DNA from 3 places in the Rhizobium sp. BK619 genome. Region 1 is predicted to be linked to each of the others. Evidence: riboswitches for the same ligand, from Rfam matches in the RefSeq annotation. Region 1 holds a riboswitch; each other region holds the start of a gene.
The links. Region 1 has a riboswitch for cobalamin ahead of nrdH (glutaredoxin-like protein NrdH). Riboswitches for the same ligand answer to the same signal wherever they lie in the genome.
Positions count from the first base shown of each region.

Region 2: another riboswitch for cobalamin. It lies ahead of FHX14_RS24545 (ABC transporter substrate-binding protein); the one in region 1 lies ahead of nrdH (glutaredoxin-like protein NrdH).
Region 3: another riboswitch for cobalamin. It lies ahead of cobU (bifunctional adenosylcobinamide kinase/adenosylcobinamide-phosphate guanylyltransferase); the one in region 1 lies ahead of nrdH (glutaredoxin-like protein NrdH).

Region 1 covers NZ_JACIBH010000025.1:6,616-10,823, forward strand. Annotated here, with positions in the region: gene nrdE (class 1b ribonucleoside-diphosphate reductase subunit alpha) at 1-1,995, opposite strand, end outside; gene nrdI (class Ib ribonucleoside-diphosphate reductase assembly flavoprotein NrdI) at 1,974-2,390, opposite strand; gene nrdH (glutaredoxin-like protein NrdH) at 2,406-2,627, opposite strand; cobalamin riboswitch at 2,887-3,114, opposite strand; gene FHX14_RS32040 (heavy metal translocating P-type ATPase) at 3,452-4,208, opposite strand, start outside.
Region 2 covers NZ_JACIBH010000013.1:178,330-182,537, reverse strand. Annotated here, with positions in the region: gene FHX14_RS24555 (ABC transporter ATP-binding protein) at 1-313, opposite strand, end outside; gene FHX14_RS24550 (iron ABC transporter permease) at 310-1,350, opposite strand; gene FHX14_RS24545 (ABC transporter substrate-binding protein) at 1,347-2,363, opposite strand; cobalamin riboswitch at 2,536-2,791, opposite strand; gene blh (bifunctional sulfur transferase/dioxygenase Blh) at 3,262-4,208, opposite strand, start outside.
Region 3 covers NZ_JACIBH010000005.1:352,189-356,396, reverse strand. Annotated here, with positions in the region: gene FHX14_RS12035 (chloride channel protein) at 1-1,267, opposite strand, end outside; cobalamin riboswitch at 1,523-1,919, shown strand; gene cobU (bifunctional adenosylcobinamide kinase/adenosylcobinamide-phosphate guanylyltransferase) at 2,302-2,826, shown strand; gene cobW (cobalamin biosynthesis protein CobW) at 2,831-3,880, shown strand; gene cobN (cobaltochelatase subunit CobN) at 3,885-4,208, shown strand, end outside.

The DNA of each region.
Region 1 (4,208 bases):
CTTCTCCGCACCGATTTCGTAGGCGTCCTGATAATAATCGAGATTGTCGTTGGTCATGAACGGCGCCGGATAATAGACGCGGCCGATCTTGCCTTCCTTGCGGATTTCGATCTTCGAGACGATCGGATGGATCGAGGAGGTCGAGTGGTTGATATAGGAGATCGACCCGGTCGGCGGCACCGCCTGCAGATTCCGGTTATAGAGACCGGAGGCCATGACAGCCGTCTTCAGCGCTGCCCAATCTTCCTGTGTCGGAACAAGGATGCCGGCGTTATCGAACAGCGCCCGCACCTTCACCGTCGCCGGCTTCCATTCCTGCTCGGTATATTTGTCGAAATATTCGCCGGAGGCATATTTCGAGTTCTCGAACCCCTTGAAGCTGGTGCCGCGTTCGAGCGCCAGCAGATTCGAGGCGCGGATCGCGTGATAGGTCACCGTGTAGAAATAGATATTGGTGAAATCGACGCCTTCTTCGGAACCGTAAAAGATACGTTCGCGGGCGAGGTATCCGTGCAGGTTCATCTGGCCGAGGCCGATCGCGTGGCTTTCGTCATTGCCTTTCTCGATCGACGGAACCGAGGCAATATGGCTCATATCGGAAACCGCCGTCAGCGCCCGGATCGAGGTCTCGATCGTCTTACCGAAATCGGCGGAATCCATGGCGGCCGCAATGTTCAGCGAGCCGAGATTGCAGGAAATATCCTTGCCGAGATGCTTGTAGGAGAGGTCGTCATTATATTCGCTCGCCTCACTGGCCTGCAGGATCTCCGAGCAGAGATTGCTCATCGAAATACGCCCGGCGATCGGGTTCGCCCGGTTCACCGTGTCCTCGAACATGATGTAGGGATAACCGCTTTCGAACTGGATTTCGGCAAGCACCTGGAAGAATTCCCGCGCCTTGATCTTCTTCTTGGAGATGCCGGCATCTGCCACCATCTCCCGATATTTTTCCGTCACCGAAATCTCGGTAAAGGGCACACCATAGACGCGCTCGACGTCATAGGGCGAGAACAGGTACATGTCCTCGTTGTTCCTCGCGAGTTCGAAGCTGATGTCGGGCACGACGACGCCGAGCGACAGCGTCTTGATGCGGATCTTCTCGTCGGCATTCTCACGCTTGGTGTCGAGGAAGCGCATGATGTCAGGGTGATGGGCGTTGAGATAGACAGCACCCGCTCCCTGGCGGGCACCGAGCTGGTTGGCATAGGAGAAACTGTCTTCGAGCAGCTTCATCACCGGGATGATGCCCGATGACTGGTTCTCGATCTGCTTGATCGGCGCGCCGGCCTCGCGGATGTTCGTCAGCGACAGCGCCACGCCGCCGCCGCGCTTCGACAATTGCAGCGCCGAATTGATCGACCGGCCGATCGATTCCATATTGTCCTCGACCCGCAGCAGGAAGCAGGAAACCAGTTCACCGCGCTGTTTCTTGCCGGCATTGAGGAAGGTCGGCGTCGCCGGCTGGAAACGGCCGGAAATGATCTCGTCGACCATGTCGCGGGCAAGGGCCTCGTCGCCACGCGCCAAAGTGAGCGCGACCATGCAGATGCGATCCTCGTAGCGCTCGAGATAGCGCTTTCCGTCGAAGGTCTTCAGCGTATAGCTGGTGTAATATTTGAAGGCGCCGAGGAAAGTCGGAAAACGGAATTTCCTGGCATAGGCCTGGTCGAACAGGTCGCGGACGAAATTGAAGGAATATTGGTCGAGAACCTCCTGCTCGTAATAGCCCTCGGTCACGAGGTAATCGAGCTTTTCCCTCAGATTGTGAAAGAACACGGTGTTCTGGTTCACATGCTGCAGGAAATACTGCTTCGCCGCCATGCGGTCCTTGTCGAGCTGGATCCTGCCCTCATCGTCATAGAGGTTCAGCATGGCGTTCAGCGCGTGATAATCGAGCGCTTCCGCCGCTTTCAAAGGGCGTTCGCCGGCGGGATGAGCAAAACTGTTATGCGATTTTGCGCCCGCATCCCGCGTCAGAGTTGTTCCCGTGTCCAAAATCGTTCCATTCCGTGTTTGACGTTGGCGACATCCTCCTCCGTGCCGATGAGCTCGAACCTGTAGAGGTACGGCACCCGGCATTTCTGCGAGATCACGTCGCCGGCGAGCCCGTATGTCTCGCCGAAATTGCTGTTGCCCGCGGCAATCACGCCACGAATGTGTCCTCGGTTCTCCGCATCGTTCAAGAAACGGATCACCTGCTTGGGAACGGCGCCCTTTATGATCCCTGGGCCGTCGCCGCCGCTATAGGTCGGCACAACAAGCACGAAGGGTTCGCGGATATGGAACGCATCCGCACTGCCCGCCGGAATGCGCGCCGCGCGCAGTCCGAGCCTGGCAACGAAGCGATGGGTATTTTCGGATCGGCTGGAATAATAGACGATCAGCCCCATCGCCTTTTTCCTCGGTCAGGAGAGCGCGCTGATCATATCGGGGCGGAAACCCGCCCAATGCCGCTCGCCGGCGATCACGACCGGCGCCTGCATGTAGCCGAGGCTGCGGACACGATCGAGCGCTTCGGCATCCTCGGAGATATCGACGATGTCGTAATCGACGCCCAGCCGGTCGAGGGCGCGATAGGTGGCAGTGCATTGGACGCAGGCGGGTTTGCTGTAGACGGTAACGCTCATCATGTTCCTCGTGATGTCAAAGAATTCAGGACGCAAGACAGGGATCGGGCGCCTTGCGGCGTCCGGGGCAACGCTTGATAGTGATCTGCAAGTCGGCGCTTTAAACGCCTGAGACGTTCCCTTTCGGGATTTGCGCGGGCGGCGGCCTTGATATTCTGGACATGACTTCAACCCCGAAGTGCTCATGCGGACGTTCGGGGCAGCGCAACAGGCGCGGATCATTCCGCTGTCATGCACGCGACCTTCCGGACACCCCGCCCGTGGACATCTAGTTCAAGGCAGGTCTCCTGGCTTGCGGGTCGAAGCACCCTGCCCCAGCCTTCCCGAGGCATCATGCCTCAGTGACCTGAAATCGGACAGTTGCTCGCCGCTCACAGTTGCGGGGGCAGCTCCGGCCTTGTTGCGCCGTCATGGCGAAACGCACCGTATTCCCGTCTTAGCCCGCGATCCGACACGAATCGAAGGAACCTTGAACACTAGATATAGTACGCGAATCAAAAATCACGTCAACGGATGGTTTGTGCGTTGCGTTACGGCAGGTTTGAAATCACTGCGTTCCAGTGAAAAACATGGATAACGAAGGCTTAAGCAAAAGAGGCTGTGGAGAAGGCCGGAACGAAGAGCGCCGGCCTGTAGCCGCTCTCAATTCGATGGCAAACCTCCCTCCACGTCATCCTCGGCCTTGTGCCGAGGATCTGCTGCCAATCGACCGAAGGCAGATGCCCGGGACAAGCCCGAGCATGACGAAAGAGGGGCTGGCGCCCGTTGTCAGTGGTCTATGCCACTCTTCAGATGACCAGCGACGCAAGGACAGTATCGGATGTTTACATCCTTATCCGAAGCAGCCTGAGCGCATTGATCGTCACCAGCACGGTGGCGCCGGTATCGGCGAGAATCGCCGGCCAGAGCCCGGTGATGCCGGCAATCGTCGTCACCAGGAACACTGCCTTCAGTCCCAGCGCGATGCTGATATTCTGCAGGATATTGCGCATCGTCCGTTTGGACAGTTCGATCATCCGCGCCACGTCGCCGACGCGCCCATGCAGCACGGCGGCATCCGCCGTCTCCAGCGCCACATCGGTGCCGCCGCCCATGGCGATGCCGATATCGGCAGCGGCCAGCGCCGGCGCATCGTTGATGCCATCGCCGACCTTGGCGACGATGAAGCCCTGGCCCTTCAATTCGCCGACGACCCGCTGTTTATCCTCAGGCATCATCTCGCCGCGCCAGTCGATGCCGAGCATGCCGGCAACGGCTGCTGCCGTCCGCTTGTTGTCGCCCGTCAGCATCATTGTATTGACGCCGGCCGACTTGAGCGTGGAAAGCCCGGTCTTGGCATCCTCGCGCGGCTCGTCGCGCATGGCGATAAGGCCGACCGCAACACCATTGACGAGCAGCACCGATACGCTCTTGCCCTCGTCGTTCAGAACAGTAATGCGTGCATCCTTGTCGCCATCGAGTGCTCCGCGCTCGCGGGCAGCGGACGGCGACAGCAGATCCAGCGTCTCGCCGCCAACTTTGCCGCTGACGCCCTTGCCTGGCAGCGCCTCCAGCTCGAAGGCCGGCGGCACGGGAAGGCCG
Region 2 (4,208 bases), on a different contig from region 1:
GATGCGGCGTGCGGCCGAGCCGCACCACGTCGCGCACGGTCAGCTGCGTATCGGTCGTCGACTGCTGCTCGACGAAAGCGATGCGTCGGGCAAGGGCTGCGCGCGACAGCGAAGCGATATCGTCGTCGCCCAGCCGGATGACGCCGCTGCGGACCTTGCGCAGCCGGCAGATCAGCCTCAGCAGGCTCGATTTGCCGGACCCATTCGGCCCGAGCAGACCGAGAACCTTGCCCTTTGTCACCGTCAGGCTGACGCCGTTGACGATGACCGTATCGCCGGCGGCGAAACTCACCGCGTCGATGGTAATGCTCATGCGCTCCTCCGCACGCGATAGAGGATGACGGCGAAGGCCGGTGCGCCGAAGAGCGCCGTGACGACGCCGATCGGCAAGACCTGCTGCGGGATGATGATGCGCGAGACGATATCGGCGCCGACCATGTAGATCGCGCCGCCGAGCGCCGTTGCCGGCAGCAGCCGCCGATGGCCCGGCCCGACGAGGAAGCGGGCGGCATGCGGAATGACCAGGCCGACGAAGCCGATCGAGCCCACCACGCTGACGACGCTTGCCGTCATCGCCGCCGTCAGGCCGAACAGCAGGATCTGGACGCGGCGCACGGCAATGCCGAGCGAGGCGGCTGCATCCGTGCCGAAGGCGAAGGCGTCGAGCGCCCTGACATGGGCCATGCAGATGACGAAACCTGTGAGCGCGATCGGCACCGAGAGATAGACATCCGGCCAGCGCACACCGCTGAGCGACCCCAGAAGCCAGAACAGGATGCCGCGCGCCTGCTCGGCATTCGCCGATGTCGTCACGATGTAGGAGGTCAGCGCATTGAAGAGCTGCGAGCCGGCGACGCCGCACAGGATGATGCGCTCGCCGGTTCCCCCCACACCCGTCGCCAGGAAGCCGACCAGCAGAAAGGCGATGACCGCGCCGATAAAGGCGCCGCCGGACAGGCCGAAAACACCGTAGCCGAGGCCGAGGATCATCACGCAGACGGCTCCGGTCGAGGCGCCGGCGGAGATGCCGAGTACATAGGGTTCGGCCAGTGGATTGCGCAGCAGCGCCTGCAGCACGGCGCCGCAGAGCGAGAGCGACGCGCCGGCGCTGGCTGCAACCAGCGCCCGGCTCAAGCGATAATCCCAGACGATGCCCTGGTGGATGCGGCTGAGCTCGAACTGCGTGCCGAACAGCCGGTTGGAGACCGCCTCCGCCGTCGTCGCCAGCGGGATCGCGATCTCGCCGATCGAAACGGCAAGGCTGATCATCAGTCCGAGAAGGAGAAGGGCTGAAATGGTGAGCGCGGCAAGCGCCCACCATCCTTGTTGCCTGACCGACACTGCCTTCACTGCGACAGGCCGAAGGATTTGATGCCGTTCGCCAAGGTCTCGATGCCGTCGATCGTGCGGATCGTCGGGTTCATCGATTGCGCGTCCATCATCACGAAGTGCTTGTTCCTGACGGCATCGAGTTCCTTGGTCACGGGGTCGTTCTCGAGAAAATCGATCTTGACCTTCGGATCGTCGGCGGCGTAGCGGCGCCGGTCCATGGTGGCGAGCACGATGACGGCCGGGTTCGCCTGGGCGATGGTTTCCCAGCCGACCAGCGGCCATTCCTCTTCGGTCGTGACGACATTCCTGGCGCCGATCGCCTTCAGGATATAGGCAGGCGCGCTGTTCTTGCCGGCGATGAAGGCATCGCCGTTGACTTCCTTGCTGGAGAACCAGAAGACGATAGGCAGGTTCTTGCCCGATGCGCCGGATATCGATGCGACGGCATCCGCCTCGCGCTTCTTCAACTTGGAAATCAGCGCATCGCCGCGCTCCTTCACGTCGAAGATCTCCGAGAGCTCGGCGATCTCACGGTAGACCAGCTCCATCGTGAACAGCTCCTTGCGCACACCGTCGCCGCCATCGGTGTTGACCTTGGCGACGCAATCGGCCGGCGCGAGATAGGTATTGATCCCGAGATCCTGGAACTGCTCCCGCTTGCCGACGGAGCCCTGTGCGCCGACATGCCATTCGAACTCGGCCGCCACCAGGTCGGGCTCCTGTCCGACGACGGATTCGAAGCTCGGATCATTGTCGGCGAGACGCTTTATCTTGCTGTTGGCCCCGGCATATTGCGGCAGGACGGGACCGACCCAGACGGCCGTGCCGGCGATCTTGTCGGCAAGGCCGAGCGAGAAAAGAATTTCGGTCATGCCCTGGCCGATCGAAACGATCTTCGACGGCGCTTTCTGGAAAGTCACCTGCTCACCGCAATTGGTGATGGTCAAAGGATAATGGGTGGCGGCAAGGCTCGGTGCCGCAAGGCCGATCAGCCCGAAGGCAAATGTCATGGTTGCGAGAATCTGGCGCATGGAAACCTCGATTGAAGGGAAAAAGCACGGTTATGCCGCACGCGCGGCCGAAGACACGCTGACGCGCGCGCTAGCCGCAGGAGGCCCAATCGAGACGGATGCATGCCGGAATTCGGCGAAGGTTCAGAAGGTCAATCATGTCTGTTCCTTATCCGGGCATCCCCGCCCGGTTGATTGGATCGTGATTGACGGCAGGTCTCCTGGCTTGCGGATATCCGTCTTTCATCCGCCTTCCCGCGATATATCGCAGTGGCGAGGCTATCAGCCCTTCAGAGATGGCCAGTCGCTGGCCACTTCTGAGATGATCGACAATCCGCATACAGTTGCGGGGGCAGCCACGGTCTCGGTCCCTACTGGGTCGTCCTCACCGTGTTCCCTATTAATCCCCTTGGAGTCATCTTCAGGGAACCGTCGCCCCCAGTTACGTTGCCGGCCCGCGCGACGTCAATGATTATTGCGGAGGATTGAGTTTGGGTGGGTGAAAAATGGAGATGGAACGTGGGAGGGCTGGTGGCCGGCGTGATGCCAGCATCCTCGCCTCCTCAGGATAAGGCTCTCTTCAGCGTTGGCGCCGCTTTCTCCCGTTCCGGGGCGCGGCATCCGCCAACGTCCCTCATGCTGAGGTGCGCAGCCCGAGAGGGCGAAGCCTCGAAGCACGCCGCAACGCTGCTCCTTGCTACAGACGCATCCAGCTCTGCAAATGGAGCACCCGCCTCGTCCTTCGAGGCTTCGGCCAATGGCCTACACACCTCAGGATGAGGCTCTCTTGGGCGCCGCCGCTGCATCCCTCAAAGCTGGCCATGAGGGCGCGGCATCCGCCAACGTCCCTCATGCTGAGGTGCGCAGCCCGGGAGGGCGAAGCCTCGAAGCACGTGCCGCAGCGCTGCTCCCTGCGTTCCTACAACGCATCCAGCGGGATCTTCAGATACCGCCGCCCATTTCCCTCCGGCTCCGGCAATCTGCCTCCCCGAATATTCACCTGCAGCGCGTGCAGCATCAGCTTCGGTTTCGGCAGCGTACGGTCTCGCGCCTGGCGCAGCGCCACAAAGCCGGCCTCATCGATGCCCGATATATGCGGATTGGCGCCCTTCTGGGCGGTCACCGTGCTTTCCCAGCGGGGATGGCGACCGCCAGGCTGATAGTCGTGGCCGGAAAAGAGCCGGGTCTCCTCGGGCAGCGACAGGATGGCCTGGATCGAGTGCCAGAGGGCGCTGGCGCTGCCGCCGGGAAAATCCGTGCGCGCCGTGCCGGAATCCGGCGTAAATACGGTGTCGTGCACGAAGGCGGCGTCACCGATCACATAGGTTACCGAGGCAAGCGTATGGCCGGGCGAGAACATCACACGGGCTTTAAGCCCGCCGATCTCGAAAGTGTCGCCCTCGGCAAACAGCCGGTCCCATTGCGAGCCGTCGGTTTCGAGTGCCGGCCAGTTGTAGATCTCCTTCCAGAGCAGCTGGACCTCGGTGACATGGGCGCCGATCGCCGTCGGCGCGCCGGTCTTTCCTTTGAGGTAGTGCGCGGCGGAGAAATGATCGGCATGTGGATGCGTGTCGAGGATCCACTCGACCGTCAACCCTTCGCTGTCGATATGCGCGAGGATGGCGTCGGCATTGGTCGTTCCCGTCGCACCCGACATCTCGTCGAAATCGAGCACCGGATCAATGATGGCGCAGCGTTTCGTTACCGGGTCCGAAACGACATATTGCACACTGCAGGTGCGGGGTTCGAAGAAGGCCTTCACGACAGCCGCCTGCCCTGCCCGCTTTTCCAGCCAGCGGCGTGCGCCGGCAAGATCGAAGCCGAGGTTTTGACCGAAGGCCTCGACGTCCCCGGACTGCATCCGCC
Region 3 (4,208 bases), on a different contig from region 1:
AGGTGATGACGGCGGCAAGCACCAGCGCTGTGATCGGGAAGTCGCCGGTGATTTCGAGTGCCAGGAACGTCATCGTCAGCGGCCCGCCGATGACGGCGACGGCAAGCGAACTCATGCCGACCACGGCATAAATGACGGGCGTCAGCGTCGCATCGGCAAAATAGGGACCGCAATAGGCAAAGAGCTTGCCGAGCAGGGCGCCCATGAACAGTGAGGCGAAGAACAGGCCGCCCCTGAAGCCCGAGCCGATCGAGATCGCCGAAGCCAAGGATTTCAACAGGAAGAGGCCGATCAGCGCCGGGATGGCGACGTCGCGGGAAAGGTTCAGATGCAATGCACCGTGGCCGGCCGAAAGCACCTGCGGCGAGATCATCGCCAGCAGCCCGACGATGATGCCGCCGAGCGCCGGGCGGAAGGGCGGGGCGATCGCGCTCTTGCGGGCCAGTTCCTCGACGAAGGCGACGCCCTGCATGATCAGGATGCCGACGCCGGCCGAGACCGCGCCGAGCAGCAGCGCCGGGATATAGTCGGCCGGCACGACCGCACCGAAGCCGCCGATATCGATGGTGAAATCGCCATGGGTGAGCAGCCTTGCGATCAGGGTGGAAACGAGGGCCGAGACGACCACAGGGGTCAGCGAGACGATCGTATAGGTGCCGATGATCAGTTCGAAGGCATAGAAGGCGCCGGTCAGCGGCGCGTTGAAGGCGGCGGCGATGGCGCCGGCTGCGCCGCAGCCGACGAGGACGCGAAGATCCGAACGGCGAAGCTGCAGCTTCAGGCCGAGTTTCGAGGCGAGGCCGGCGGCAAGTTGGGTATAGCCGGCCTCCAGGCCGACCGAGGCGCCGAAACCGTTGGAGATCAGGTTCTGCACGGCGACGATGATGCTGTCGGTCAAGGACAGGCGGCCGCCATGCAGCGCATTGGCCTCGATCGGGTCGACCATCGGCTTCTTGCGGCGTTTGGCCAAAATGAAGAGCAACAGGCCGAGCAGGATGCCGCCGATGACCGGGGCGGTGAGCAGCAGCAGCTTGTCGTCGATCACCGACGAGCTCAGCCTTTCGCTGTCGGCGATACCGAAGATCAGCTGATGCAGTTCATTGGAGACGAAGCTCATGCCGGTCACGGCAAGACCGGAAGCAATGCCGACGGCAGCGCCCGCCAGAGACAGCCCGACTTCGCTACGGCGGGTCAGCGCCCGCAGCCGCCCCGGATCGAAGAAAACACACAGCGCTCGGAACCGGCGCCGATCCAATTTCATAAGCATGGCAAGACAACTAGGCAGGAAGAGGCCCGGTCAAGGGCGATGGCGCAGTCCGCTTGCAGTGCAATTGCGGCGAAAAGCCGGCGCGTAGGTCAAATATTTATGACGTAAGCCTCTGATAAATGACGATATTCCTGGTCGAGTAAGTCGTGTTTCAGTGAGCGTGCCTGCCTTGCCGCCGATGGCCGACCGCCAAGGCCGGTTGACTTCACTCTTGAGCTTGCCTAACCATCCCTCAACGGATGGTCATCTGACCATCCTCGGATACTAACGGATGGTTCCGGATCGGCGTTACGCCTTCCGGATGAAAAGGGAATGTGACGGGGCGGACCCACACCGGGCGCCTTCATCACAGCCGACCCCGCGACTGTAGAGCGGTGAGGGTCTTCCATCCGGCATCGAGCTCTTCCGGCTGGCAGCTTGCAATCGTGCAGGCAGGCGGGACGGGCGACATGCCGGAAAAGCCACTGGACATGCATGGTGATCAACCGGGGTCGGACGCCTCCATTTCTACGAATCGTCCACCTTTTCACCGATGCAGCCGGGAAGGCGAGGCAGATCCGCTGGCACGATCAGGGGCGACCGGTTTCCGGTCCGCCCCGATCGCGGCCGACAACCGCGAGCCAGGAGACCTGCCATTCGTGCCGGGCGAAAAGCCCAACCCTGGGCAAGAGACCCGCTGCCAGCACGGAGGTTGTTTTGGCTGAACGATTGAATTCGGCATGGCTTGGTGCGGTCAATGGCGCAACGGGTTGGACGAGGGGGCCATACGGCTCGCAATTTATTGTCCTTCGCTTGCGCTATGCGCATTCGCTTCTATCGTCGCTCACCCCCTCATCCGGCTGCCGCCACCTTCTCCCCGATGGGGAGAAGAGGTACGTGGCGACGCCTCGGTCCCTCTCCTGCCACTGCGATCAGAGAGACGGTCAAAGACAAAAGCTTGCTCCCTCTTCTCCCCAGCGGGGAGAAGGTGGCCCGAAGGGTCGGATGAGGGGGGCGGCACGGCGGGCCCTATCCTGCCAAAGGGCGGCGCTCACATGACGGTTGGCCCGATCACTACAGTCTTCATCCTCGGCGGCGCACGCTCCGGCAAATCCCGCTTTGCCGAATCCCTCGTGGTTTCAAGCGGCCTCAACCGCCACTATCTCGCGACCGGGCGGGCCTGGGACGAGGAGATGCAGGCGCGCATTGCCCAACACAGGGCCGATCGCGGCCCGTCATGGACGACGCATGAGGAGCCGCTCGATCTCGTCGGCAAGCTCGCCGCCATCGACGGCGAGGACCGCGTCGTGCTGATCGATTGCCTGACGCTCTGGGTCACCAATCTGATGATGGCGGAGCGCGACATGGCCGGGGAATTTTTGGCGCTCGCCGATTATTTGCCGCGGGCAAAGGCGCGGCTCGTTTTCGTTTCCAACGAGGTCGGCCTCGGCATCGTACCGGACAATCGGATGGCGCGGGATTTTCGCGATCATGCCGGCCGGCTCCACCAGATGATCGCGGCAAAGGCCGCCGAAGTCTATTTTATCGCGGCAGGCCTGCCGCTGAAAATGAAGGGTTAAGTCCATGAACCAGCAGAAGATTCCCGCAACCGTCATCACCGGCTTTCTCGGCGCCGGCAAGACGACGATGATCCGCAACCTGCTGACCAATGCAGGCGGTAAAAAGATCGCGCTGATCATCAATGAATTCGGCGATCTCGGTGTCGACGGCGAGGTGCTGAAGGGCTGCGGCGCGGAGAACTGCAGCGAGGACGATATCATCGAGCTGACCAATGGCTGCATCTGCTGCACCGTCGCCGACGATTTCATTCCGACGATGACAAAGCTCTTGGAGCGTGAGCAGCGGCCCGACCATATCGTCATCGAAACCTCGGGCCTCGCTCTGCCGCAGCCGCTGGTCGCCGCCTTCAACTGGCCTGACATTCGCACCCAGGTGACCGTCGACGGCGTCATCACGGTCGTCGACAGCGCGGCTGTCGCCGCCGGCCGGTTCGCCGACGACCACGATGCCGTCGAGGCGGCGCGCAGCGAGGATCAATCGCTCGATCACGAGAGCCCCATCGAGGAACTGTTCGAGGACCAGCTCACCTGCGCCGATCTCATCGTGCTCAACAAGACCGACCTGATCGACGTGGCCGGCCTCGGCCGGGTGCGCGACGAGGTCGCCTCCCGCACCCTGCGCAAGCCGGTGATGATCGAGGCGAAAAACGGCGAGGTGCCGGCCGGCATTCTGCTCGGCCTCGGCATCGGCACGGAGGACGATATCGCCAACCGCAAGTCCCATCACGAGTTGGAGCATGAGGACGGCACGCCGCACGATCATGACGAATTCGACAGCTTCGTCGTTGAGCTCGGCCCCGTTGCCGATCCGGCCGGCTTCGTCGAGGCGCTGAAGAGCATCATATCAGCCCATGACGTGCTGCGCCTCAAGGGCTTCGTCGATGTTTCGGGCAAGCCGATGCGCCTGCAGCTCCAGGCCGTCGGCAGCCGTATCGACCACTATTTCGATCGAGCCTGGGCGCCTGGGGAAAAGCGCGGTACGCGCCTCGTCGTCATCGGCCTGCATGAGATGGATCAGGGTGCGGTGAAGGCGGCAATCGAGGCGCTGGCGTAAGCCCATGCATCTGCTTCTGGCCCAGCAGGGAACGATCAGCGACGGCGAAGAGGCAATCGATCTCGGTCAGACGCCGGGCGATATCCTGTTCCTGTCGGCCGCCGACAGCGAGCTCGCGGCGATCGCGGCCGCCCATCGCGCCTGCGGTGGGCCGCATTCGCTGCGGCTCGCCAGCCTGATGAGCCTCAAGCATCCGATGTCGGTCGATACCTATGTCGAGCGCACGGCGCGGCACGCCAAGCTCATCATCGTCCGTGCGCTCGGCGGTGCCAGCTATTTCCGCTACGCGCTGGAGGCGCTGCATGCGGCAGCCTCCCGCGCCGGCGCG